Regions from separate parts of the Paenibacillus sp. TAF43_2 genome, predicted to be linked through region 1. Evidence: riboswitches for the same ligand, from Rfam matches in the RefSeq annotation. Region 1 holds a riboswitch; the other holds the start of a gene.
The links. Region 1 has a riboswitch for cobalamin ahead of AB4Z17_RS07335 (DUF4430 domain-containing protein). Riboswitches for the same ligand answer to the same signal wherever they lie in the genome.

Region 1 (10,070 bases):
CGGTTCCTTTTTATCCCATCGCGCTTCATGGTTATGTATCGTATTCGTTTGGAGATGGCAATCTTCGTAATGATGTAGAAACTGAGTTTTTAAAAGCGATTGAATACGGAGCCGTTCCTTCTTTCTTCCTCACACATGAGGATTCACGGAAGCTCAAGTATACGGCTGCGAGTTTCTTATTCAGCAGTCAATATGAAAAGTGGACAGATCGCATTTTAAAGGAATACGAGGCTTTCGATTCCCTAGCAGGTTTGTATTCCCAAACAATTAAAAATCACGAAAAGCTGTCTGAAAATCGGTTTGCTACCGTTTATGAGGACGGCACACGGGTAATCGTCGATTACAACAGCAAGACGTTCGTCGTAGAGAAGGGAGTGGGCGCCTAATGCAAGCAAAAGCTAGAGTCCGTGCTGCGCGCCTTCATCTCTGGAAGCGCTACGGAATGGGACTGCTGTTCATGCTGCCATGGATTATCGGGTTTGCGATGTTCGTCATTATCCCGATTAGCTGGTCGTTATTTATGTCCTTTAACAAGGTGCAAGTAGCGGTCGGAGGATTTAAATATGAATGGGTCGGATTGCGCAATTTTCGGGATGCTTTTTTGAAGGATAACATTTTCCCAATTGAACTTATCACTTATTTCCAAGAAATGCTGCTAATGGTTCCGATCATCGTTATTTTTGCCCTGCTGATCTCATTAATGCTGAATCAGAAATTCCCTGGACGATTTATTTTCCGTGCGCTGTTTTTTCTTCCAGTTATTTTTGCAACAGGGCAAGTGCTCTCAGAGCTGTTCTTGCAAGGAGCGGGAGATATTCCATTCCTGGAGCAGTACAATTTGCTTCCGATAGTTGAGGAATATGTTGGCAAGCAATTTGCAGAGACCGTAATGGCAGTGTTGGGCAAAGCGATTCTAATTTTATGGTATTCGGGTGTGCAGATTCTAATCTTTATTGCCGGTTTCCAGACGATTTCACCAACGATTTATGAGGCTGTGCGGATCGATGGCGCCTCCCCTTGGGACAGCTTCTGGAAAATTACGCTGCCAGCCTGTGTGCCATTCATCAGCTTGAATGTGCTCTACACGATTATCGACCTGTTCACATTCCCGCTTAATCCTGTGCTGAAGCATATTAAAGACAACATGTTTAAGGTCGATACCGGTTACGGCTACGCCAGTGCGCTCGCTTGGATTTATTTTGGGCTCATCTTCGCGCTGATCGCCCTCGTATTATGGCTGTTTAACCGGAGCCTCAAGACAAGGAGGGTACATTCATGATTACTGCGATGAAGTCTGAGTTCGAGAAGGTTAGCCGCAGCGTAAGGGGAGTTCTATGGGGCCGCAAAGCCCAGAAAACGAAAATGCTGGTGCTCGGACGAAGCTTGTCTGACGGATTGCTGGCGAAGCTCATCATCTATTTGCTGCTCTCGATTGTCGCTTACCTTTATTTACAGCCGATTCTTTATATGGTCAGCACGATGTTTAAGAACATGAGTGATCTTCTTGATCCGACGGTAAAGTGGATTCCGCGCGAGATTACTTGGGAAAATGTGACGAAAGCGCTGAAAGGTTTGCAATATCCGGAAGCGCTCAGAAACACTGCCCTTATATCGGTGACATGCTCGCTCGTACAGGTCATTATTTGTGCGATGACCGGCTATGCGCTTGCTAGGCTGGAGCTGCCATTCAAGGGACTTTTTACGGCGCTGATCATATTGACCTTCTTGATTCCGCCGCAGGTTATCATCATTCCGCTTTACGTTATATTCAGCAAGCTCGGCTTGTTGAATTCGATTTTTGTGTTTCTCATACCGGCTATATTCGGGCAAGGCCTTAAGGGAGCATTATTTATTCTCATATTCCGGCAGTTTTTCAAAGCGCAGCCGCCAAGCTTGGAGGAAGCAGCGAAGCTGGACGGAGCTTCTACAGCAAGGCTGTTTTTCGGAATTATGCTGCCTCTGGCAAGGTCAGCGTGCTTAGTCGTGTTTCTCTTCTCATTTATTTGGTACTGGAACATGTATTATGAGCCATCGATGTTTCTTACCAAAGGCTTCACGCCGCTGTCGATCCGCCTAGATATGCTGGAGGATGTGCTGAATCCGTCCTTGCTCGGAAATACGCGAACCATCGTTAATCCGATTACGGAGAGCACCAAAATGGCCGCAGCCTTCCTTATCATTTTACCGCCGATCATCGTGTTTATGTTCCTTCAGCGCTGGTTCGTTAGCGGTATTGAAAGAACGGGAATTGTTGAATAGTCCGCTGTCTGCGCTAAGGTGCAGCAGCTCTTTGGGGGGGTGATGTTTCGGCAAACAGCTGCTGGAACGGTTTCAACGTTATAAAGAATGCTAAACCGCAAAAAACGAGGGGAAGGCTTACGGAAATAAGCCAATGCTTATGAAGCCAGTTTTGCTCTACAAAACTTAAAGCTTATGCTTACGAAGCTAGTTTTGCTTCACAAAACTTAAAGCTTAAGCTTACGAAGCCAGTTTTGCTCTACAAAACTTAAAGCTTATGCTTACGAAGCTAGTTTTGCTTCACAAAACTTTTAGGAGGCCAAAAAATGAAAAACAAAAGCGCTTTGACATGGATGTTGTGTATGGTCTTGTTATTTTCAGTCGTTCTCTCAGCTTGCTCCGGCAATGGAGAAAAGAATAAAACGACTAACACTCCTTCTAATAATACAGCGACAGATGCACCTACGGATGATGCAGCCAAACCGGCTACAGAAGAGAAGCATGAGCCTGTTACGATTAAACTCATTTCATGGTCCGATTCCTACACGGAATTATACAAAATGTTTAACGAAAAATATCCATGGATTACAATTGAACAGATTCCTGTAAACGGCAAACCAATTATGGAGATTATCGCTACTTTGGAAGCTGCAGGAACACCAGCCGATTTAACTTGGATCGACAGTGATTTGATCTCATTTGACCAAGCTGGCTTGGTTGAGGATTTGACTCCTTATATCGAGAAGGATATGACATTCCAAGATGTTCAGCTGCCTCAAGGATTTTTTGATACGATGACGTATAAAGACAAAAAATTGGCTGTGCCATTCGTTGACGTTCCGATGTGGATACTCGTCAATAAAGATTTGCTTGCTAAGCATGGTGTTGAAATGCCAGCAAATGATTGGACTTACGATGATTTCCGCGATATAGCCAAAAAAATTACCGATCCAGAAGCAGGGGAATATGGCTTAACAACACAGCCGGAATTTCAAATGCGCGTTCTTAGCACAAAAGCAATTGCTGACGGACATGCTGCAAACATTCATTACCTAAATGAAGATTTGACACAAAGCTTGCTCAATACGCCAGATGTAATGAACGATGTTAGATGGCTTTCAGATTTTGTGTGGAAAGACGGCTCCATGCAGAGCAATGCGAAGGCTAAGGAACAAGGCGATGTATCAAGAGAATTTATTAACGGTAAAACGGGCTTTGCTATCGGCGGAGACTGGGTACTTCCAGGCCTCAAAAAGGATGCAAAATTTGAATGGGATGTTTTGCCTTTCCCAAGAGGAAAAGTAAGCCAACCAGGTTATAGTATTTATGGTCCGCTTTCACTGCTCAGCGGTTCCAAGCATAAAGAAGAAGCTTTCCTATGGATTAGCTTCCAATTCTCCAAAGAAGCCCAAAAATGGAAGATTGACCAAGGGGCAAATGCTTCGGTCATCGATCCTGAATTGACAGCTTATTATGATGAAACGCCAATGTGGGAAGGCAAAAACAAGGAAGCTGTAAAAATTGCAAAAGAAAATGCAAAAATTCAGCCGGGCGTAACCATTCCTGCTTGGTCTGAATACAACTGGAACAATATTTTGAATGAAATTATTTTTGATGGAGCAGATATTAATAAACTGATCCCAGAAACGGAAAAATGGAATAAACGTACGCTAGAGGTTCGTGAATCGTTGAAATAATCGGAGTCTACCTTTAGTAGGCTAATCTCGAAATCACCCTATGTCGCTTAGTTTGCGGCAATAGGGTGATTTTTTTGTATTAATAAGGTATGTGGATAGCCTAAGCTTAGTAATTCATTAACTTAGTCATATAAAATAATTAATAATTTCAATATAAATATGTATTATTTAAGAAGTTTCAATCTAATTGGTTTAATTTACATAACAATTTAGTTAAACTGGCTTAATATAGATAAATTAACAATGGGGGTTATCAAAAATGAAGATGGGATTACGCTCGTTGACGAATAAATTTATGCTAGTCATGGCCGCCGCATTAGTCATAATCGTTAGTGTGATTCTCATGTATGAATGGAAATCCACTCGTATAGCTGTTGAGCAGCAGCTTCTGGAAAAGGGTCGCACGATGGTTTTATCGCTAGCTCGCACACTTGAGAATGTTACGGAGCAGGATTTTAAAACAGGTGTTGTGCTAGATGATGGAACGAAATGGGACGGAAACAAGCTTAAAGAGGATTTTTTCAACGATACATTGACTGTAAATCCTGAAAGTGAGAAAGTGGCAGAAAAAAGACTAAAGGACTCATCCTATGCGGGAAAAGAATCGATTTTGTACAATGGAGAGTCCATTCCGCTATCTCAATATGAACTGAAATATGATAGTGCCTATGACCGTTATACGGATTACCGCTGGCAAGGCATTATGGATAGTTTTCTGACGGAGGAAAATGTTATTTTTGCTATTGCAGGCGCTTATTCAGAAAATCCGAATTTTGCGGGCTATATCCCAACACATAATAGCATTTACAGCCCGATGGGAGAAGAATCAAAAGATGCTTGGGGCGACGAGGGACTTCTTAGTCAAAACTATCGGGCCAATCGGATTTTTAACGATAAAACAGGCTACAATGCCGCTACGAATACGAAGACGGATGATGTGCTCCTGCAAAAATATAATAGACTCATAGACGGGAAAACGGTAGAAACGTGGGATATTTCCTATCCTTTAATTATTGAAGGCAAACATTGGGGCGGGGTACGTGTTGCATTGTCAAAAGAAAAGGCAGATGCGCTCATCGCTTCAGAAAGAACGATGGTTGTCATGCAGTTTGGCGGCCTGATGGCTGTTGTATTGGTTATTTTGTTTCTTCTATCACAATTTATGGTAGGACGTAAGCTTCGCAATATTGTTCATGCAGCAATTAATCTTAATTCTAGCGAAGCGGATCTTACCTATCGCATAGAAAATAAAGGAAATGATGAAATTGCTCGCCTTGGTGAAGAAATCAATCATTTCATTGCCCATATGCAAAGTTTAATGCGGACGATTCGGAACAATGCCGCATCCGTATCGGATTTTGCAGGCCGATTGGGTGTAGGCTCGCAGCAAAGCCGAGAGCTCTCCTCGCAGCTTGCTTCCTCTGTGAATGAGATGGCAATTGGCGCGGAAAATCAAGCGGACGGGGCAGTTGAGGCAGCTCGCTCAATGGAGGAAATGGCGACGAGCGTAGGAAGGATTGCTCACTCCTCGAGCCAAATGTCGGAAGCGTCGAACGATATGCTGCAAGCAGCGGAGCTGGGCCATGAAAAATCGGATCAAGCAGTTGGTCAAATGGAACGGCTTGGCGCGGCAACGGCTTCGATATCACGAGTGATCGGGCAGCTTAATGAGCGCTCTTCCGAAATCCAAGAGATGGCAGGCACGATTGCTGCTATTGCAAATCAGACGAATTTGCTCGCTCTAAACGCTGCTATAGAAGCGGCGCATGCAGGGGAGTATGGCCGTGGATTTGCAGTTGTATCAAGTGAAGTGAGAAAGCTGGCTGAACAGGCTTCGGCTCATGCGGGCCATATCGAAGAAACGATTAATGAGGTGCTAGCCTTGACTGCCGATGCTGTTGGCGCGGTCACTGCAGGAGAGCAAGAAATGGAACAAGGATTACTCATCGTTCAGGAGCTGAAGGTATCATTTGATACGATATGGAAGGAATCCCGCCTTGTTGCCTCACAAATTGAAGACGTATCTGCTTCAACGGAGGAGATGGCAGCAGGCAGCGAGGAAGTGAGCGCTTCCGTTGAATCGATGGCGCAGGTAGCCAAGGATACTTCCACTCATGCTGCGCAATCGGCAGCGGACACTGAGCGGCAAAATCAGCTCGCAGCTGAAACGCAGCAGCTTGCTTCATCTGTAAATGAGCTTTCGGAGGAGCTTCAGCGCTCGATTAAGAGATTCAAAATTGAGTAATTTGGAGCTGAAGTATATTTATGATGAAATACTAGTCATAGGCGCATGAAATCGAATAGGGAATCGTACAAGTTGAAAAAAAACGGTCAGAACCTTTGTCTAATCCTTTCAAATTTGATACAATTCACAAAACAAGCACTTACAATTTCATAGAATAGCTAATATGGTGCTGCCGTGAATCTATCATTCACAAGCAGCTTAATAGGGAAGTTCGGTCAAAATCCGACGCGGTCCCGCCACTGTATCGCGGAGCAGACGATCATGTTGTCCACTGTCATATCATGACGGGAAGGAGATCGTCTAAGCAATGAAGCGAAGCCAGGAGACCTGCCATAGGAGCGCTCTATATTTCTCACGAGGATGGGAGGGAGATGTTTATTCGTGCTTTTGCAATAGGTGGATTCCTATGCTTCCATGCGCACGTGTTTATCCAAACATCTTTCCACAAACGGAAAGATGTTTTTTTGTTGCCAAAAATGATTAAAGGGAGAGAAAACATTGCTTAATTTTAAGAGATTTATGAAAAAGAGTTTGCCTGCAATTTTAAGTTTTGTATTGGTGTTTACTTTATTTGCACCACAAGTAGGTAAAGCGGCAGATCATTCTGCGAATACGTCATTGAATGAGATGATTGATAAGACGGTAGAGTATTATAAAAACAAGAAAAAGCCGTTGACATCGTGGGTGGAAATCGTAGCGCTTTGGGGCGCGGGCGTAAATTTAAACGACGGCAACTGGCAACTGCCAAGCTGGGAGACACAGGAGCCTACAAATCCGGTACTAAAACCGGATAATGGAGGAACTGAGCATATCCGTTACATATTCGGATTGCTTGCTATGGGCGAAGATCCTGCTCATGCGTGGGAAACAGATCGCAATCTGTATGCCGAGCTGGCATCGCAGCAAGATGCTGCTACGGGAGCCATTGGTTCAACAAACAAACATATGTGGGCAATGCTTGCACTTGATACTGGCGAAAAGCTGGGCAGCAACGTTGGAAAATGGGATGCAGCTGCTAAGAAAAAAGCAGTAGATTTTTTATTAAGCAAGCAACTGGCTGATGGAGGCTTTGCTTACTTCGGAACGAAGTCTGATCCAGATATGTCAGGGATGGGACTGCTTGCACTTGGAAATTATCAGGATGACAGCGCTGTTCATGCGGCAATTGAAAGAGTGAAAAGTTATTTACAAACGATAAAGCTAAACCAAGAACATATTATGTTTAGCGACAATAACTCGAATAGTCTATCCACTGTAGTGACCGGAATAACGGCTATTGGCGAGGATATTTTGTCTGATGTCTGGACAGCGAACGGTAAAACGGTACTTGATTCTTTCTCTTTGTTCCAGCTTCAGGATGGATCATTTAAATACCTTCTTAGCGGCGGATCTAATGGAATGGCGACTGAGCAGGCGCTTATTGCCCTGCTTGATATTAAATATCAGAAAACGGTATGGCATCGTTTAGAGGAAATTAAACAACCTATTTCTGTCAATATGAGTGTTGATGGCGTTACGGGTTCTGTTTATGGCAAGCAACCGGTAAACTTCACTCAAATTAAAAGGCCGACAGTGTTGGATGCGTTTAAGACCGCTTTGGATAATGCCTCACCAGCAATTTCCTACATTATTGTAGACAGCAGTTATGGCCCTTATATTAAAGGGGTTGCAGGACAAAATGCGGGCACCTTTYGCGGCTGGGATGGCTGGGTGTATTCAGTCAACGGCATAGCTCCGAACGTAGGCGCAGGTTCTTACAAGCTTAAAGCTAACGACGAGGTTCGTTTCTTCTATAGCCGTTATGCAGATATTACAACTGGAACAACGCTTGTAAATGGCGCAACTAATCCATCAGTTGATGTAAAGCTTGTTGGAGATGAGTTCAACAGCAACGCGCTAGTTAAGAGCAATTGGAAAATTAACTCTGACGTATCGGGACTGACGATTGAGTCGATCGTGAAAGAAAGCGATCAAAAGATTAAACTTCATTTGTCAGGCAAAGCTACAGAAAAAGCAGTGACCATCCAAGCATTGGGAGCAGCTTTAGTTGGTAAAGAAGACAGCACTACAATTACGCTGCGGGTTCCTGTAACCGCTAAGCTGCAGGTAGATGGCCGTTCCGGTTCGATTTATAGCAAACAAGCGGTAACGGTGAAAAACACGGTTAAGCCAGTCACTGCATTAGATGTGCTAAAACAAGCACTCAATCAAGCAGATCCTAAAATCAGCTATAAAATTGAAGACAGCAGCTACGGACAGTATGTTTCTGCCATAAACGGAGAAGCAGCGGGTACATTTGGCGGTTATGATGGCTGGATGTATGAAGTGAATGGCATTGCTCCAATGGTTGGCGCAGGTGAATACGAGCTTAAAGAAAACGATGAGGTTCGTTTCTATTACAGCAGATGGCCGGCTATTTCTTCGGGTTCGAAGATTGCCAATGGTGCTGTAGATCCATCGATTGAAGTAAAACTTGTAGGCGATGAGTTCACTAATCAAGCAACGGACATTAAAAACTGGTCAATTGATCCAGGAAATACAGGCCTTCAAGTTAATACCTTTACGCGAGATGGAAATAAAATAACGATTTCGTTAACTGGAACTGCAACTGGCGGCGCGATTACGATTAAAGCGCTTGGGGCTGCTTTTGTTGGCGGACAAGATAGTGAAGATCTAATCTCAATTGCCGTACCACGTGTTGTTGGGGATACAACGGATCAAAGCTTTGCCATCAACAAAAACGAGAAAGAGGTTGTAGTTGGCGCAGCAAGCGGTGGTCAAGTAACAAACAATGTAACACTTACGTTTGAAACAACAGCATTGCCAAAAGTAACAGCGACACGCGGTACTACAGTACTTGAAATTCCAGCTGCTACAGTGGTGACAACAACGACATGGGATAAAGCACTAGCACTCCCAAAAAATCTAAGCATCGATGAAAGTGGTCTGGCTTCCAAGCTGGAGGCCGTTTTATCAGCTGACAGCAAGAAAGTGGAATCCATAGCCGTTCGCATTCAAGTTGGCGGTTCTGCAAAAATTCAATTTAATCAGCATGTATCCATCACGCTGAAGGGTCAAGGCGACAAGGAAGCTGGTTTCATTGATCAAGCAGGTGTATTCACGCCAATTAAGAAATATGCAGATTCATCCGTTCGTACGGATGAGGTTTATGCTTACAAAAAAAATAACGACTTAGTTATTCAAACGAAACATTTTACACAATTTCTTGCTTACAAAACTGCTGCTGTAAACAATCCTGGCGGTGGCGATGGCGGTACTGCTCCAATTGTTCAGAAGGTTACACTGTCCGTTGAGAAACGTTCGATAAACGAAGGGGATTTCGTTGCACCAATTACGGTAACTATACAAGATGGCGATACTGCTTTTACTGCACTGAAACGTGCACTTGAAGATAAAAGTATAACTATTGATTATTCCGGATCAGGCTCAAGCACTTATGTGAAATCGATAGGCGGTCTTGCTGAATTCGATAAAGGCAAGGAAAGCGGCTGGATGTACTCCGTTAACGGCGTTTTCCCTAAAATTAGTGCGGGTTCCTATACTTTGAAAAATGGAGACGTGTTGCGCTGGCAGTATACGAAGGATTTAGGTAAAGATCTTGGCGCTCCAACAGAGCCAGGTGAATCAGGTGGAATAGGCGGAGTAGGCGGTGGCGATAAGCCAGAGCAGCCTAATGCAACGAAATACTCAGATGAATCAAAAATTGCAAGCTGGGCTTTGGAAGCAGTAAACAAAGCAACGGCACTAGGCTTCATGCAAGGCACAAGCACGAGCAATGCAACATTCGAGCCTAAACGTAATTTGACACGTGCTGAATTTGCAGCGCTAATGGTTAAGTATTCCGGAGCAGACCCTATTATGGAGGATTC
Region 2 (18,207 bases), on a different contig from region 1:
CGAATCGAGCTATTCGTCATTCCTGCTCTTGCCGTCGATTCTGCAGGCCACCGGGTATGTCTTCGTTTAACAAGCAATCAGGGCTTCGGCTGGAGTGAACTATTTGCCAGCGACACAGAAGAGCCCATTGACTTAGAACGATGGAGCGACCTGCTTCAGTCTTTTATCGGCAGCATTCCTCTACCACCTCTTAACCAGTATCACTATGACAAAACGGATCAGGATGGGCGCGTTCTCGACTTATTCGTCTCCGCCGTCAAGCATGTCCTAGCACAATCCGCCGATGCAGCCCCGTACAGCAACGACCATGAAGAGTCTGTTTTGCGTCAACGTTCCGTCTCCTACATCTCTTTGGATTAATTTCGTTCATAAGAAAAAAAAAGGCAGTCCAGAACAGATAACCTAGTTCTGGACTGTCTTATTGTATTTAGGGTTTAAACCTTCGCTAATGCAGCACGCTGCTCTCTGACTTGGTAAGTAGCCAGCATCATGTTGCGCAGTGAAGCAACCGTTTCCTCCATTCCGCGTGTTTTTAAGCCGCAGTCCGGATTGATCCAGAAGAGCGTAGGATCTAGCACTTTAATGGCGCGCTCGATCATGCTGACCATTTCTTCCACGGACGGTACACGCGGGCTGTGAATGTCGTAAACGCCCAAGCCAATGCCTTGGTCATAGGTGTTCTCCTCAAAGCTATGAATCAGCTCGCCATGGCTGCGCGAGGTTTCAATGGAGATGACATCCGCATCCAGCGCAAGAATGGAATCGATAATATCATGGAACTCACAATAACACATATGTGTATGAATTTGTGTTGTGTCACGCACAGCTGAAGTCGATAGACGGAACGCATGCACGCCCCATTTTAAATAAGCATCCCAATCACTGCGTTTAAGCGGCAAGCCTTCTCGCAAAGCTGGCTCATCAACCTGGATCATTTCGATGCCTGCAGTCTCAAGCGCCTTTACTTCCTCTGAGAGTGCAAGCGCAATTTGGTATGCGACCTGCTCGCGTGTGATATCGTTGCGGACAAATGACCAGTTCAAAATCGTAATCGGACCCGTCAGCATCCCTTTTACCGGACGGCTTGTCAGCGACTGCGCATACACGCTTACGGTTACTGTCATTGGTTCAGTAAATACAACATCGCCATAAATGACCGGCGGCTTTACGCAGCGGGAACCATACGATTGAACCCAGCCGCCTTTTGTAAATGCGAAACCATCGAGCTTCTCTCCGAAAAATTCGACCATGTCCGTACGCTCAAATTCACCGTGAACGAGGACGTCAATGTTAAGCTCTTCCTGGATTTCAATCCAATTTTTAATTTTATCGTTGATAAAGGAAGAGTAGTCCTGTGAGCTGAGCTCGTTTTTTCTCCATTTTTGCCTTGCTTGACGTACATCCAGCGTTTGCGGGAAGCTGCCTATTGTCGTTGTTGGAAGGAACGGCAAATTCCACTTTTGCTGCTGCAGCTTTTGTCTCTCCGCAAATGGATTCTGCCTCGTTGAAGGATGCGCCGATACCACTGCTGCATCAGCAGCTTGACGTTTGCGGGCAGGAGAAATGGATAAATGATGAATCCGCTCGCCGTTAAGCTTAAGCTCAAGCTTGCGCAGTTCTGAGATGTCCGCCGCATTTACAGTCGCTGTTTCACTTAGCCACACGATTTCATCCAGCTTTTCTTCCGCGAATGCAAGCGCCTCACGCAGCTCTACTGGCAGATTGGTTTCGTTTTTTGCCGTTACCGGCACATGCAGCAGGCTGCATGACGATTGAATGATCGTGCGCTCAGCTGGAATGTATGCCGAAAGCTTTTGCAGCAATTCGAGCTTTTGCTTATAGTCTGAGCGCCAAATGTTGCGTCCATCTACAAGTCCGATACCAGCGAGCTTATCCTTCGGATAACCAAATTGCTCCAGCGACTTCAAGTTTTGCACTAAGCCATGAACGAAATCCAAACCGATCGCTTGTACCGGCAGAGCAACTACAGCTTCATAATGCTCAACCGCTTCAAAATACGTTTGAAGCATGATGTTAAGCGCTGGTGCTGCTTGGTTCAGCCTTGCATAAATAGATTCAACCCATTGCATCTCTTCCTTAGAAATCGAAGTAACAAGGATGGGCTCATCGATTTGCACCCATTGTACGCCTTCTTGCTCAAGCTCCTTAAGCAGCTGAGCATAAAGCGGTATAAACTGCTCAATAAGCTGCGGAAGCTGCTTGGCATCGTAGCCCTTCGACAGCTTGAGGAAGGTGTATAGACCGATAATGACAGGTTTACCTTCAATGCCAAGCTTTTCTTTGGCTTCGCGGTATGCAATCAGCGGACGGTTTTCCGTCAGTACCGGTGCAGCACCCGCAAGTTCCGGCACGATATAGTGATAGTTGGTATTAAACCATTTGGTCATCTCGCAGGCTTGTGCTTCCTGTGTCCCTCTCGCCATTGCGTAGTAGGTCTGTACGGGAACAGGACCTCCATCGTAGGAAAAACGCTCTGGCACAAGGCCAAACATCGCTGCAGTATCCAGCATTTGATCATACAACGTAAAATCATTAACAGGGATTAAAGAAATTCCTTTATCCTTTTGCAGCTTCAGGTTGTTAAGGCGAATGCTTTCAAGCGTTTGAAGGAATATCGTTTCGTCCAAATCACCTTTCCAAAAAGCTTCAAGCGCTTTTTTCCATTCCCGATTTTCGCCGATACGCGGATATCCAAGTACACTGTTTTGCAGTTTGCTCACGTTCATATTTCCTCCTAATAAATGTAATTATCATGAAATAAAAGCACAAAAAAGAGCGTCGTTACCTTAAAGAAGCAAAGGTAAAGACGCCCGGCGTTTTAATAAACAGCGGTTCTGTCTTAACACCTCCCTATCTCCCGTAGGTAAAATCAGTGTCGTTCAAATAGGCAGGTCTCCTGGCTCCAGAATCATCATCGTAAGCTTGCCTTCCCAACCGGTTTAGATCAGTGGCGTTAGCGCTTAGACTCCTCTGTTACAGTGGCGGGACCGCGTCGGTTTTGCACCGGACTTCCCTTTTAAGCTCAAGCTATACCGCAAGAGCACCTATTTCCACTTATTTCAATTGTTGATCGCATTTTTTAGGATCACGAATAACTATACACGCAAAATAATAACCATACAATGGAAATCATTATAATATCAAAAAAAGACTTTCCTCTAAGCAGCCTGCGCTGCAAAAGGAAAGCCTTATTGGTTTTTTATACAATTACCTAACCAGCCAACCGCCATCAACAGCCAAGATATGGCCGTTCATATAATCAGAAGCTGAAGAGGCTAGGAACACCGCTGGTCCAATCAAATCCTGCGATGTCCCCCAGCGTCCCGCTGGTATGCGCTGCAAAATTTGAGCACTGCGAACAGGATCCTCGCGAAGCGCTTCGGTGTTGTCTGTACTCATGTAGCCTGGGGCTATTGCATTTACCTGCAAGCCTTTAGCTGCCCATTCGCTGGCAAGCGCTTTGGTAAGACCCGCAACGGCATGTTTGCTGGATGTATAGCCCGGAACATTAATTCCGCCTTGGAAGGTTAGCATCGACGCAATGTTAATAATTTTCCCTGAGCCCTGTTCAATCATATGTTTCCCAGCCAGCTGGGAAAGGAGAAATACAGAATTCAAGTTAACGTCGAGTACATCCTGCCAGTCCTCGTAGCTATGCTCTGCAGCTGGAGTGCGGCGAATGATACCCGCGTTGTTGACCAAAATATCGATGCGTCCCAGTTCTTCAACTGTACGATCAACAATTCCAGCAAGCTTCGTTCGGTCAGCAATATCGGTCTGAATTGTAATCGCTTTGCGTCCAAGCTCTCTTATCGCTGCTGCCGTTTTGTCAGCAGGCGTTTGGTTCGTGACAAGCGCGATATCCGCACCCGCTCGTGCTAATCCAAGCGCAATCGCTTCTCCAAGCCCGCGCCCTGCACCTGTGACGACAGCTGTTTTACCCGTCAAATCAAACAAACTCATCGGCTCAGCTCCTACCTTTAGTACGCTTCCCATTTTCCGAAAGCGCTGCTTTCATCATTTTTATATTTTGTGACTCATACCTCGCCGCAACGTCCGCATCTATACCTTCATCTGTGATGATATAGTCAATTTCATGCAAACCAGCAAACGTTATTAGTGCACCCTTATCGAATTTGCTATGATCGGCAAGGCAGTAGACGACCTTGGCATTTTCCATATACAGCTTCTTCAGCTTCGTCAATTCTTCTGTGAATATGGTAAGCCCATATTCCATATGAATGCCGGTTGTGGAAAGAAACAGCTTGTGTACATTCAGTCGTTTAATCCATTCCTGCGATTCTGCGCCGATAAGCAAATTGTTATGCCGGTAGCCCCCGGGAATAACAAGCCTTACCTGATCCTTCGCAGTCAACTCCCGAATGATAAGCAGATCGTTCGTAAGCACCGTAACCGGGATGTTTGGCAGCCGCTTTGCCATTTCGAGCGTAGTACTGCCAGCATCCAGCGCAATAATATCATTAGGCTCGATGCAGGAAAGAGCAAGCTCCGCAATCGCCGCCTTCTCCTGTTGATGCTTACTATTTGGGAATTGCAGCGGGTATAGGCTATCCTCGCCTCCCTGCTGGGGCACGGCTCCACCATGGGTCCGTTTCAGCAATCCTTTTTCTTCCAGCTTCTCTAGATCTTCACGAACCGTTTTCTCCGTTACTTGAAACAGCTCGCTTAGCTCGGAAACTTTGACCGCGCCAAACTGCTCCAATTTATCTATAATCTTACGATGCCGTTCGGCAGCAAGCATAGTGCACCCCCTGTAGCGAATGTTTCTATTTTAGCTCGCTTGCAGGTACGGCGTCCATATCTGTAAATGTGTAGTTCTCTCCAGCCATCGACCAGCAGAATGTATAATTGCTTGTGCCCACTCCTGAGTGGATCGACCATGGCGGTGAAAGAATTGCTTGGTCGTTGGCAACAACAAGATGTCTCGTCTGCGAAGGCTCGCCCATCATATGGAATACGCGAGCATCATCATTCATGTCGAAGTATAAGTATGCTTCCATGCGGCGGTCATGGACATGAGAAGGCATCGTATTCCAGACGCTTCCCGTTTTCAAGCTCGTTACACCAAGCATAAGCTGGCAGCTTTGGATGCCGTCTGCGTGAATATATTTATAAAGAATACGTTCATTGGAAGTCTCCTGTGAACCAAGATGAGTCGGATTCGCTTCCTCCATCGTCATCTTGCGTGTTGCAATTTCAGCATGCGCAAGCGCGGAACAGAAATAAAGCTTCGCAGGGTTCGCTTTATCGACACTTGAAAGCAGCACCTGACGTTTGCCCTTGCCAACATACAGCACGTCGAGCTTATTCAGCTCGTATACTTCCCCATCAACGGAAATCGAAGCAGGTCCGCCAATATTCAAGAAGCCTACCTCGCGGCGCTCCAAGAAATATTCGGTTTTTAGTGTTGCAGCATCCTCCAGCTCAAGCGTCTCGTTCACAGGCAATGCTCCGCCTACAACCATTCTGTCATAATGCGTATATGTCATTTTTAATTGATCTTGCTCAAACAAGCTTTCGATCAAAAACTCGCTGCGCAGACGTTCCGTATCATATTGCTTCACATCAGTAGGATTCGTAGTATGGCGTACTTCCATTGGATAAAAGCCTCCTAAAAGTTATTTGCGTTAGACTCGCCTCGCAAGCTACGCTAATGTTTGTTATTGTTCGTTTTTATGATAACACACATTTACGAACATAAAAAGAACATTTTAAACATTTTGGAATAGCAGGAGCATTGTATTCTCGAAAAGAGTGTACAACAAAAAAACGACCTCCGCGCGCATCATCTGCAAAGAGGCCGTTTGTTGTTTTAGAAGAAATCTACTGAAGCTTCCACCTTCGATAAACATAAAGAGATACCGCCATAAACATGCCGTATACTAAGACGGTAACAAATACGTTTCTTGGGTCCGTCATAAGCGTGTCACCGATCGTGGCGAACAACAGCATCGCTGGAATTTTGCCAATCGATGAGGCGATCGCATAAACGGTAAAGGAAACACGGCTTAGCGCCGAGTACATATTAACTGCAATGGATGGAATGAACGGAATGAGCCGAGCAAACATAATCGTCAGAAAAGCATTCTGCTCAAACATCACCGTTAGTTTTCCGATGCTTGGATAACGATAGAGAAATTTCTTCCCCCACTCTTGATAGCCATAGCGGACAAACAGAAACATCACAATGGATGCTGCCGCTGAGCCCGTCCAAGTCACTGCCGCGCCTAACACTGGGCCAAGAGCAGCACCAATGAGCCCGCCGATTACGGGATACGGGATGACAGGAAAAAGTGCGACGAGCGTTGCCATAATGACGACGAGCGGCACATGATCCGCTTGCTGAAACCACGTCAAAATCACATCGCCATAACGATAAATAAGAAAAGCAATACTGGCATACAAAGCAGCTAGACCTGTTTTTTTGAGCATCGTTGTACCCCTGAATAGAAGATATCTCCAGCTTATCATTATTGAAGATAAATACGAGCAATGCATTGTGTCAAATTTAAGATAGCCAGTGATCAGTCGTTCAGTTCTTGTTTAAAGGTTGACCGTTGTCTCTGCTTATTTACCTTCATCTCACTGTAAAAAAGGCAAATAGCCGCTACTCCTGTTGTAGCTACCCCAACAGCGAGGAATACACTGCCGACACTCCACCACGAAGCCATCATCGCCCCTATTACCGGTGCAATGAGCATAGAGCTCGTCTGAAAAGCATTCGCTAACGCAAACACAGGACCAACCGTTTCATCCGTCGTCTCTATTTGCAGCACATAGCCAAACGGCACCGCGCTTTGTGCGCTGCAAAAGCCAAGCGCCGCACATAACGGCAGCCACAAAGCGAGCTCCGCTTGGAATATGCCCATTCCGCTAATTCCTACCGCAATAACGAGAAATCCAGTTACGATACCCGCTTTCGTCATATGGGTAAGCGGCCGCTGCTTCCACCCGCTCCATTGTCCTGCCAATAAAGCGCCGGCAACACTGCCTGCACCAACCGCGCCAATGAGCAGTCCGAATAAATTCTCAGCCATTCCCAATTCCTTCGCCAGCAAAACGAACAAACCATCATACAAAAAGATAAGGAAAAACAAAGAAGCAGCATATAGAATGACCGCCCTTAGGAGCGGCCTGCGCATCACATGCTCCCATGCAACCCTTAATCCGCCGGATGGCTTTGCCGCTTGCTCCCTCTGTCCTCTCCAAGACGGGATAAAACTGAGCATGAGAGCTGACAGTGCATACAATATAGCGCTTATGATAAATGGAACCGTTGCTCCGAGCCATGCCGTTATTGCTCCGCCTATCATAGGTCCCAACACCTTCGTCAAATTAACAGACATTTGGCTGAGTGAAGAGGCCTGCGCCAGCAAATGCCGGTCAACGATTCGTTTCACAGCGCTTTGCCTAACCGGATCAAAAACAGCGCTCATGCTGTGCTTAAGCAATACCAATAGCAGGAGAATAGGAAGCGACGGCGCCCAAGCCATCGCCAGCACGAATACAAATCGCAATAGATCGCATCCGATTAACAAGCTTTTTCCAGAAATATAACTTAGACGCACACTCATCAACGGTCCCACAATGACATAAGGCAAACCGACACAGATCGATAAAGCGGCAACTGCCATAGAGCCGTGATTCCATGCATAAACAATTAATGCGCTAAGCGCTATAAAATCAAGCCAATTCGCAAGGTCGGACAACAGCTGGCCAATAAACAGCTGGCGGAAGCTTTTTGCCCGCAGCGGGTGCCAAATCGGATCATTCGTTTTTGCATTTTCCATCTTGATAACCTCCGGTATGAGTTGATAGATCAAACAATACCGGGCAATTATCAGAGCAATATCAGAGCATGAATAAAGATTTACTAGAGAATTATTAGTAAGGTTTCAGCTCAGCTTGAAGCTGCTCCTTTACCTGTTTTGCAATATCATCCAGCCCAATCTGTGCCGTTAACCGGCTCCATTCCTTCACAAAGTAATCCCGGTCTGCTCCCCAGCCATGCACCTTGGTTATGATAAGAAGGGTGTGATAGCTGTTTAACAGATTGGCTAAAAAATGCGACTGCTTCAGCAGCGAGAATCCCTGTTCAATAAAGGACAAGCCGGATTTTCTGTTCGAACGATAGAGCGCTATCCCCTTCAAAACAAGGTAATGCCCCTCCTCGCGTTGATAAGGAAACTGTTTGAGCTTCGCTTCAACAACCTCTGCAGCCGAATCAACTTCTGACCACAGCTCAGCGCGCAGCACAAATTCCAGCTCTAAATTAGCGGTGTAGGGGATGAGCCCTTCCCAGTTATTCCGCTTCACTTCTGCTTTAAGCAAATCCAGCTTTTCCTTGGCAGCCTCGAACTCTCCCCAATCCATCAGCATGCTGATGATCGACATCGTTTCGAGCTCGTTTTGCCATATCTGCGCCAGCACCTGTTGCCTGCGAACGATCGCCACATACTCACGGTTGTCCTGCGGGTCAATAAACTGATTTAAGTACAGCAAAAGGAAGGCACGATCTGCAAATGAGCCCGCCTCCTCCCGCACAATAAAACGTACATCGCCTTCCATTACGCGAAATAAAAGCTTTAAGGTTGGATCCACCTTAAAGCCTAATACTTGCTCATTTCTAGTCAGCATGAGGAGCGCATCTCCTCTTCCATAGCGCAAATAAGTGCTGACAATTCCGCTTAGCTCCTCCGTAAACGAAGGCAGCTCGATTAGAGGGTTGTCATTCAGGCCACCCTGCTTCAGCAGCAGTCGATAACCGAGTCCACGTACCGTATCGATCTGAATAGTCGGCGACCATTGCGCAAGCTTGCGCCGCAGCCGGTAAATGTGATCATCTACCGTACGATCTACCGGCGCCTCCATTGGCCAGACGTTGTCTAGCAGCTGCTCGCGCGACAGCGTTTGCCCTGCATGGCTGTACATGAAATGCAGCAGCGCATATTCCTTCGGAAGCAGTAAAATCTTTTGTGCTTTCCATGCAATGGTGTAAGCACCCGCATCCCATTTCATAAATCTCTCGACCTCTATCCCTGCGCGCTGAAATTATGCTCTTTCGTTAAATCCACAGTGAACGGTGTAGGATCAAAGCATCCACCGAAACCAACGGCCATGACCATCTGTTTCCGCTAACGTTTCCTTTTGCTCCTTGCCCTCCAAATAATAATCAAGATGAAGATTTGGGTCCCACATATTATTGTAGAGGTGAAATATATCTCTTTGTTGCCCTATTCTCCTAATGCTGTCTGTTAATTCAACTTTGTCATCATGAGTCATTTGGTTCGCTACATGGGTGTGAAACACACCAATAACACAATCCTCCGTTATTTTAGCAACCATTTCTGCAAGTCGTTTCACGCCATTCCCCTGAAACAACTCCATCTGCTGCCCTTTTAATAAAGAAGCTGCTTTATCAAAATTCACAATCCGCTCATTATGCTCAGGCCAAATCAACGACTTTAACCAAAGATAATCGTCTTCCTCTTCCAGATTATTAACGTGCAAATCTATTCCTATCCTTGCAATCACCGGCGGACTTTGTTTTAGGAGATGCAAGGCAATGTCTCCACGAACTTCCGAGTGCAGTACCAGTTCAGCATCTATATTTCCATAGGTTTCACTATTGTTGTATTGATAACTATACTTATCCCAAAAAAGCTGCAGCCCCGCACTTGTGCCGATTTCAATGATTGCTAATGGTTTGTTCGTTTTTTGATACATATAACAAAAAGCAGGATACAAGTAAGCACAGCGTCTAACCTCATTCGTTTGTACTAGCTTGCTTTGGAGCAGTTGAACAATTTTGTTTTTATGCTGAAGGCAAAAGTGTTTAAAAAAAGGAAATGCCTCTGCTGCATCTCTCGGATCGTTAACTAAGCTGCCATAAAACTTTTGCAGTTCGTGGCTGCTCTCTTTGCGAAGCAAGTACTGAACCGCAGCAAAAAAAAGATTGGGTACTGGCTGGCCTTCTCTGCAATAAGAAGCCATCTGAAGCATTTCATCATCATCTGCAATGGCTAATGATAGCTGTTCATACAAACGGCTTGAGCCTTTGCATTCCCTCGTCGCGAACATCATAAATTGCTCAGTCAAAATAGGTTTGTTCAACAATGCCATCCCTCCATTTTCCCACTTAACGGAATTGTATCATGACTATCGATAAATTATATTTCAATGATTTTATAAACTATATAGATTTCTTTTATCATGTGTATGTAGGATGAGAAAGGACAAAATCAACTATTTACCTAAAAAACCACCTTCAGATTTTATGACTTGCCCGGTTATCCACTGCGATTCGTCACTCGCCAAGAAGCTGATTGCTTTAGCTGCATCCTCCGGCAAACCGATGCGTCCCATAGGGAACATTGGCAAAAAGCCAGCTTTCATCTGCTCATCCATCCAGCCAGAATCGGTGGGGCCTGGATCAAACCCATTCACTGTAATTTGAAGCGGAGCCAACCCTACAGATAGCGGCTCGATTAGCCCAATCAATGCGCCTTTTGTTGCAATGTAAGCCAAATTATTAGGATCGGGCCCTTTTGAAACCATAAAAATAATTCTGCCCGACGTCCCTTTAATTTGGTTTTTCTCAAATCTGCTCGCAAACTCTGTGCTTAACAATATCGGTCCGCGGTTATTCACAGCATAATGCTGGTCCAATATATTGATATCTAAGCTTTTGTAATTGGAAGGTACGCAATAGGTGGCATTGTTAATTAAAATCGTCGCGTGTCCTAACGACCTTTCTACTTGTTCCATTATAAGGGCAGGTGTTTCCACATTGGTAAAATCCGCTTCCATATGACTTGCCCTCACGCCTAAGTCTTCTAATTCCTTACGCAGCTGCTCAGGCCAGTCCTTCTCTCCCCCATTGCCTTCCGTTTCATCAAAAGCATGCCAATGCGTAAAGAAGATGTCTGCACCTAAGCGTGCAAGCGAACGGCAAATCGCTGTTCCAATTCCCGTTGATCTGCTCGCTCCTGTAACGATAGCTATCTTATTTTTTAATGAAATCATTCGCAGTTCCTCCATATTCGATTATCCTGTACTTATAATCTATCTAATAGATTTAATACATGTTGTTTAATCTGCTTTTTCTCATCGTCTGATAGAGCACTGGATCGAAAATTTTGTAAATTGTCATCAGGGATGATAATGGTTGATGGCTCCTGAAGCTCTTTTTTTCGATCATCTCCATCTTCAACCATCGTGATATGGGACTTGCTGAATTTCGAATGTACGATTTCTGATTTAACGTATTTTCCATCCAGATCATAATAATCCACAACCATTTTGATTTCAGAGCTTGTATAATTTTTATTTTCTGCCAAAGCAGTAATAGAGTTCACCTTCTTAAAGCCTGCTTGTTCATAAAAGCCATCTTTGTTTTTCTCTGAAAAAATTTCTATGCTAAATGCCTCGACATGCTCGACCTTGACTGTATTGCTGCAAGCACTTAACAATATAACAAAAGCAGCTATTATACTTAACTTCATTGCAGCAGCTAACCAATCTGATATTCTCATGACTTTCATAGCTTCACTCCTCATCGCAATTTCCAATAAAATTCCATTACTTTATGATTGCAAAGCTTTCATCATTTGTAAAGGTTTTATCTATAAACAAAAACAGCCCTCTACCAACACGGTAAAGGACTGCTTTGTGGAGCATATGGGAACATATGCGTTCTTACAGCCCGCAAACCAAGCCTGACACACCACTTTAAGAACCTATATGCTCTTAAACGCTCCCATTGATGAGTTACTCCTCCACTTTTGGAGCATATAGGAACGTATACGTTCTTACAGCCTGCATTCGAAGCCTGACACGCCACTTTAAGAACCTATATGCTCTTAAACGCTCCCATTGATGAGTTACTCCCCTACTTTTGGAACCGCCCCTCTACTCTCTATTCCACCGTCAAACAAAAAACGAGGTGGAAACATCTCCACCTCGCATGCAAACCCATTAAAATATTTTCCGACCAGCCGCATCGGCAATGCCCGATTTACGATAGAAATACGTATTGATCACATCGCGCCAATGTTTGCCATGAGCAGCTTGAAAGGCTAATCGCTCAGCGATATGCGCAAACCTTGCTTCATCGATTTTATCGGCCAAACCAGCCCAATCCCGCAGCATCTGATCGGCTTCCTCCGCACCCGCAAAATGGGTATCGTAGATATGCTGAATGACCGTCTTGCCAGAATGGAGCACATGGGTATAAGGCACATGATGGAAAAATAGCAGCAGCTCGTCTGGACAAGTGTCCAAACTATCATACTGCGAACGGTTTGGTTCATTATACTGTGCGGTATATCCTGTTCCGCTCGCCTGCGTTCGGTCAACGCCGATACCGTCACGATCTGCAAAATGGTAGGTTCCCCATCTTGAATACTCGTAGCCATCAACATCCGGACCAAAATGATGGTTAGGCGTGATCATCCAGCCTACGCCAAGCGGCGCCGTATAGCTTTCATATAACAGCCACGACTTCATCAGCATGTCACCGATTGCTAAAGCTATCTCAGCATCATTGCCAAACGTTGCGGCTATCCACTCGTGCGAAATCTCCTCGGCTGTTAAAGCCGGGTTCCACACCAGCCGGCCATATCCGTAAAGATTGGCTTGTGCGAGAATATGCCCTGTCCAGCTCTCTTCATTCCCAATATTGCTCACCGCTGCAATTCCGCTATATTTCATGCCGTACAATGTGCCATCCACCACTCGCTTAACTTCAGTCGATGCACCTTCCGCATAGGTATCGAAATCCATTACCTGCTTCCACTGCGGTACGAGATAGCAAAGATGCTTCTGTTGGCCGGTATATTCTTGAGTGATCTGGAACTCCATCATCTGGTTCGTTTTCTTCATCGCGCCAAACAATGGGGATACGGGCTCGCGAACCTGAAAGTCCATCGGTCCATTCTTAATTTGTAGAATGACATTACTCCGAAAACGACCATCGAGCGGTTTAAAATGGTCAAATGCAGCACGTGCTCGATCGATCTTCCGATCACGCCAATCCTGCATGCAGTCATAAACGAAGCAGCGCCAAATGACGATGCCATCGTGAGCTTCCAGCGCTTCAGCCAGCATATTCGCTCCATCTGCATGGTCGCGTCCATAAGCAAATGGCCCGGGCCGATGCTCAGAATCTGCCTTCACGACAAAACCACCGAAGTCAGGAATGAACGCGTAAATCCGTTCAGCTGTTTCCTTCCACCACTGCTGCACACCAGCATCCAGCGGATCCGCAGTAGCCAGACCTCCGATTTGCAGAGGAGCAGCAAAGTTAACACTCAGAAACAGCGTAATTCCGTACCTGCGGAAAATGTCTGCAATAACCGCAACAACAGGAAGCTTTTCCTCTGTGATGAACATCGTTTCAACCTCATGAACATTCACATTATTGATAGAAATCGCATTGAGGCCAACGGATGCGAGCATTCTCGCATAATCGTTTATTCGATTAAAATCACTCGTTATTTCTCCGTTTTGATAAAATATAGACTGTCCCGCATACCCTCGCTCTACCGAACCGTCAGCATTATCCCACTGATTAATCATTCGAAGCGACATGGCTGGAGATTCCTCAGCATTCAGTTCTTTCACTGGCTTACTGGCGCCTAATAGACGCAGCAAATGAAACACACCATATAATACGGCTGTATCTGATCCGCCGACAAGAGATAAGTTGCCATGGCCTTGCTGAGAGCTGTACCGAATCATATATCCCGCTTTGGACGGCTCCCATCTATCAGAATCCATCAATACGGAGTCCACCATAATATGAAGAAAGCCAGCCGTCGCAGGCTCAGCCCGCTCCTTTACTGCCGGGATTATGCCGATTAAGGCACGAATACCATGCTGCAGCTCTTTGATTGCCGTTTCCAAAACGCCGGTCGCTACGCCACTAAAGACGATCTGACCAAAAAGAGCTGAATACTCCTTTTTCAAATGCAAATCCTCTATCCGCTGAGGATTCAGCCAAGCCTTATACGTGTGACTGTCCATTTATTAACGTGCCTCCTTGTAAGCTGGCTCAGAGAGATGAGTGCTGCTTCATGACGCGCCAGAACGAACCTTTTGGCTCATGGTTCTCATCAAATAGCATTGGCCAATTTTTCCGTCCACGTACAGGAAAATCACTGAGCCACGTATAATCATCCGCCGCTCCCCAGAACGTAACCGCATCAATATGATTGCGATATTCCGTCAGCAAATGAAAGACAGCCTCATATCGTTTCTCCTGCAGCTCCAGCATTTCTTCAGTAGGCTTTGCTAAGTCGGTTCGTACATCATCATGGCGGAACATCGATATATCAAGCTCTGTTAATTGCAGTCTTAGGCCAAGTGAAGCGTACTTCTCGATAGCAGCCCTTATTTCATCTAAATGAGGATTATATAAGCTCCAATGCGCTTGAAGGCCAACGCCATGAATCGGGACATCCTGCTCTAGCAGCGATTTAACCAATTGATAGATTTTATCGCGTTTCAGAGGGTTCGACTCATTATAATCATTGTAGAAAAGCTGAGCTTTAGGATCTGCTTCATGTGTGAATTCAAACGCTTTGGCTATATAGTCCACTCCGGCGATATCCAGCCATTTGGTTGGACGCAGCATAGCTGCGCCTTCGTCAGAAATGACTTCATTTACGACATCCCATGCATAAATATCATCTTTATAACGGCCAACAACGGTATGAATATGCGATTTCAAGCGATCCAAAAGCTTCTCGCCGCTAACCGGGCTTCCATCCGCTTCTTCAAACAGCCAATCGGATGTCTGATTATGCCAAACCAGTGTATGCCCTCGCATTTTTTTCCCATGCTCTCTTGCAAATGCGACGATTTTGTCTGCTTCTTCGAACGTATAGGTAGCTTCGGAAGGGTGCAAGCTAACAAATTTCATTTCATTCTCAGCAGTCAAGCTGTTAAAATGTGTGGCAATGAGATCGCGAGCCTGAACAATCGTGCGCGGATTGACCGCTGCGCCTATATCAAATGAATCTTTGAATGCTTCATATAGCTTAGGAATAGAACTAGCTGCATTGCTGCTCATCGTATTTCCCCCTGTCTATTAACCTTTCACGCCGCCTACTGTCATACCTTTTACAAAGTATTTCTGTAGAAACGGATACACCATAATGATCGGCAAGGAAGCCACAATTGTCATCGTTGCCCGAACCGCAACCGGGGTCACTGAATTAGCTCCTGAATTAGCCGCACCTGAGAAAGCATCGGCTGCCGACTTCGTCGTCAAGGAAGCATTGGAGTTCTGAAGAATTTTTTGCAGCTCATACTGCAGCGTACTGAGATCGATATTTGATGAATTGTACAAGAACACATCAAACCACTGGTTCCACTGATACACCGCTGAGAAAAGCGCTACAGTCGCGAGTACAGGAATGCAAAGCGGCAGGACGATACTGTAAAACATTTTAAAATCGCCGGCTCCGTCTATTCTAGCAGACTCCAAAATGCTCTCAGGCAGCCCTTCAATAAAGGAACGGATAATGATTAAGTTAAATACACCAATTAAACCTGGGAAGATGTATACCCAGAAGTTGTCAAGCAAACCCAAATCACGAATCAATAAAAAGTTTGGAATGAGCCCACCGTTAAAATACATCGTCAAGATGAACGCAATTGTAACGAATTTCCTAAGCACATACTCTTGTCGAGTAATCGTGTAAGCCACCATCGCTGAACAAAAGACAGTAGCTATTGTACCAATCACCGTTCGAAGGATGGAAATCAGCGTCGCATGGAATATCGTTGCTTCTTTTAGTACATAGGCGTAATTGTCCAGCGTCCATATCCTTGGCAGCAAATAAATGCCGCCCTTAATCGAATCCGTCGCATTGTTAAGTGATACGGCGGCTGTATTCAAGAAAGGATATAAAGTAACAACCATCAGCAAGGTAAGAAATATATAATTGCAAATATCAAATATGAGATCGCCGCGTGATGAGCGGATGCGGCTTGGTTTGTTTGGCACAGCTTCTGATGCCGAATGACTCATGTTGTACCCCTCCCTTTAAAACAGTCTGGACTCGCCCATACGTTTTGCAAGATTGTTCGCTGCGAACAATAAAATAAAGCTGATAATGGTTTTAAACATGCCCGCTGCAATCGATAGCGAGTAGTTGCCTTGCGCAATCCCGTATTTAAGAACAAATATGTCAAGGTTTTCGGAAAAATCGACGTTCATGCCGTTCCCCAGCAAATACTGCGGCTCGAAGCCCGATTCAAGCAAATACCCGATATTCATAATGAGCAATACGATAATAACCGGTTTGATACCCGGAAGCGTTACATACCACATCCGTTTAATTCGGCCTGCTCCATCCATCTCTGCTGCTTCATATTGCGCAGGGTCAATCATCGTCATTGCCGCTAGGTAGACGATTGTATTCCAGCCTACATCTTTCCATACAGAGCTTGCTCCAAAAATGGTCCAAAATTGCTCGGGTATACCGAGAAATAATATTTCCTCGCCTTTTTCCACAAAGCCGGTCCAAAGCAGCATTTGATTGATGATGCCATCTGGAGATAACGTTGTTTGAATAATGCTTGCCGCAACTACCCAAGAAATGAAATGGGGCAAATAACTGACCGTTTGAACAATGCGTTTGAAAGCAACCTTGCGAACCTCATTTAATAACAATGCAAGAGTTATTGCCGTAACGAAGCCGAGAACCAGATTGATTCCGCTCATCGCCAACGTATTTCTCAAGACACGAATAAACCGTTCGTCTTCGAACAAAAATTTAAAATGATCAAACCCAATCCATTTCTGCTCACTGAAGCTTTTGGCTGGCTTATAAGCTTGGAAGGCGATCGTCCACCCCCATAGAGGCATATATTTAAAAATAAACAACCACGCTAGAAACGGTACAGACATAAGAACAAGCACGCGCTGCTCAATGAGCTTTTTCGCAAAATTCTTCAGTCCCGACGGCTTCTTAGGCAGCACCAGGTTTGACGATGACATATCGGGCTTATGTTCCATCTTGAATCTCTCCTTCCGGACTGAATGATGCTGGATAGCAAGCAAAGACGTCTTCGGCGACCTCTGGACGCTGAAGCAGCTTTGACGGAGAAATATAAGCCTTTTATAAGCTAATAAACTTATAAATTCTTATATTTGAAGAAAGGCCGGCATTTTGCATGCGCAAGCCGGCCTTCCACCGTTCCTTCTATATTATTGCTTGGATGCTTCGATCAATTTCTTCACTTCATCTGTTGTCCATTTCTCGTAAGCAGCCGTATCGAGCTTGCTAAATGCATTGGTGTACTCAGTCCATACTTTTTCAAAGTCTGCTGATTTTGCAAGGACAAGCTTAGGGAAATATTTTTTCGTAAGCTCATCTTTTTTCGTTTCCCAAATTTGCTGTGGAGAGCCTTGCTCCTTCGGAATGCCCCAAGCAGGGTACCATGGACGATCGTCCGGTGCTGCGAACATTTCCGAATACGTTTTCACGCCATACTTCTCGAGAATAGTTTTATCTTCATTGGTTAAGCTCATTTGAAATACTTCTGCTTGCATTCCTGGTGCTACGGAGTTTCCATCCGGCAGGGACGAGCCGTTGTTGTATAGCGGCCAGTTCCAAGAATAATATTTAAATCCAAATTTTTCGTTGAAAGCTTCATCAATTTTGGCGATTTGTTCCGCTGTACGGTACATCCGGCCTTTATCGTTTATTTCGTACGTTTCCCCTTTAATGCCCCATTTTTGAAGAATTTGGTTCTCGTCTGTCAACAAATTATCCAAATATTGAATAATGCGAACCGGGTCTTTCGCGCTTACAGTAATACCCATACCACGGTTTTTAACAAAGCCTGGAGGATCCAGATATTGATCCTTTTGACCGTCAAAAGTAACAGGAAGCGGGAAGTATACGAAATCATCCTGTGTTGGATCTTGTTTAGCGGCGTCCTTGAGCGCATTTTGCGCATTAGCAAACTGCCAGCCGTAATCAAAGAAACCTACTACCTTATGCGAAGTTAATTTCGCCAAATATTGATCGTAATTGTCTACGAAAGATGCTTTATCGAAATAACCGCCAGCATTCATATCATTCAGCTTCTGCAACCAACGTTTCGTGTTGTCATCTGCTGCATATGTTTTTGCTTCAAATGTGTTCATAT

Region 2: it holds a riboswitch for cobalamin, as region 1 does, so the genes downstream of both, metE (5-methyltetrahydropteroyltriglutamate--homocysteine S-methyltransferase) here and AB4Z17_RS07335 (DUF4430 domain-containing protein) in region 1, are expected to answer to the same signal.

The regions. Positions count from the first base shown of each region.
Region 1 is NZ_JBFRDK010000022.1:42,581-52,650, reverse strand. Features, by position in the region: partial or broken gene AB4Z17_RS07360 (DUF5696 domain-containing protein) at 1-386, shown strand, start outside; gene AB4Z17_RS07355 (carbohydrate ABC transporter permease) at 386-1,279, shown strand; gene AB4Z17_RS07350 (carbohydrate ABC transporter permease) at 1,276-2,259, shown strand; gene AB4Z17_RS07345 (ABC transporter substrate-binding protein) at 2,565-3,935, shown strand; gene AB4Z17_RS07340 (methyl-accepting chemotaxis protein) at 4,195-6,180, shown strand; cobalamin riboswitch at 6,328-6,529, shown strand; gene AB4Z17_RS07335 (DUF4430 domain-containing protein) at 6,700-10,070, shown strand, end outside.
Region 2 is NZ_JBFRDK010000006.1:12,911-31,117, forward strand. Features, by position in the region: gene AB4Z17_RS02535 (hypothetical protein) at 1-360, shown strand, start outside; gene metE (5-methyltetrahydropteroyltriglutamate--homocysteine S-methyltransferase) at 435-2,741, opposite strand; cobalamin riboswitch at 2,891-3,084, opposite strand; gene kduD (2-dehydro-3-deoxy-D-gluconate 5-dehydrogenase KduD) at 3,229-3,984, opposite strand; gene AB4Z17_RS02550 (DeoR/GlpR family DNA-binding transcription regulator) at 3,989-4,783, opposite strand; gene kduI (5-dehydro-4-deoxy-D-glucuronate isomerase) at 4,809-5,639, opposite strand; gene AB4Z17_RS02560 (TVP38/TMEM64 family protein) at 5,866-6,474, opposite strand; gene AB4Z17_RS02565 (MFS transporter) at 6,567-7,832, opposite strand; gene AB4Z17_RS02570 (winged helix-turn-helix domain-containing protein) at 7,927-9,060, opposite strand; gene AB4Z17_RS02575 (DUF2332 domain-containing protein) at 9,133-10,158, opposite strand; gene AB4Z17_RS02580 (SDR family oxidoreductase) at 10,288-11,067, opposite strand; gene AB4Z17_RS02585 (hypothetical protein) at 11,100-11,585, opposite strand; gene AB4Z17_RS02590 (alpha-glucuronidase family glycosyl hydrolase) at 12,019-14,067, opposite strand; gene AB4Z17_RS02595 (endo-1,4-beta-xylanase) at 14,096-15,115, opposite strand; gene AB4Z17_RS02600 (carbohydrate ABC transporter permease) at 15,134-16,078, opposite strand; gene AB4Z17_RS02605 (ABC transporter permease) at 16,094-17,068, opposite strand; gene AB4Z17_RS02610 (ABC transporter substrate-binding protein) at 17,261-18,207, opposite strand, start outside.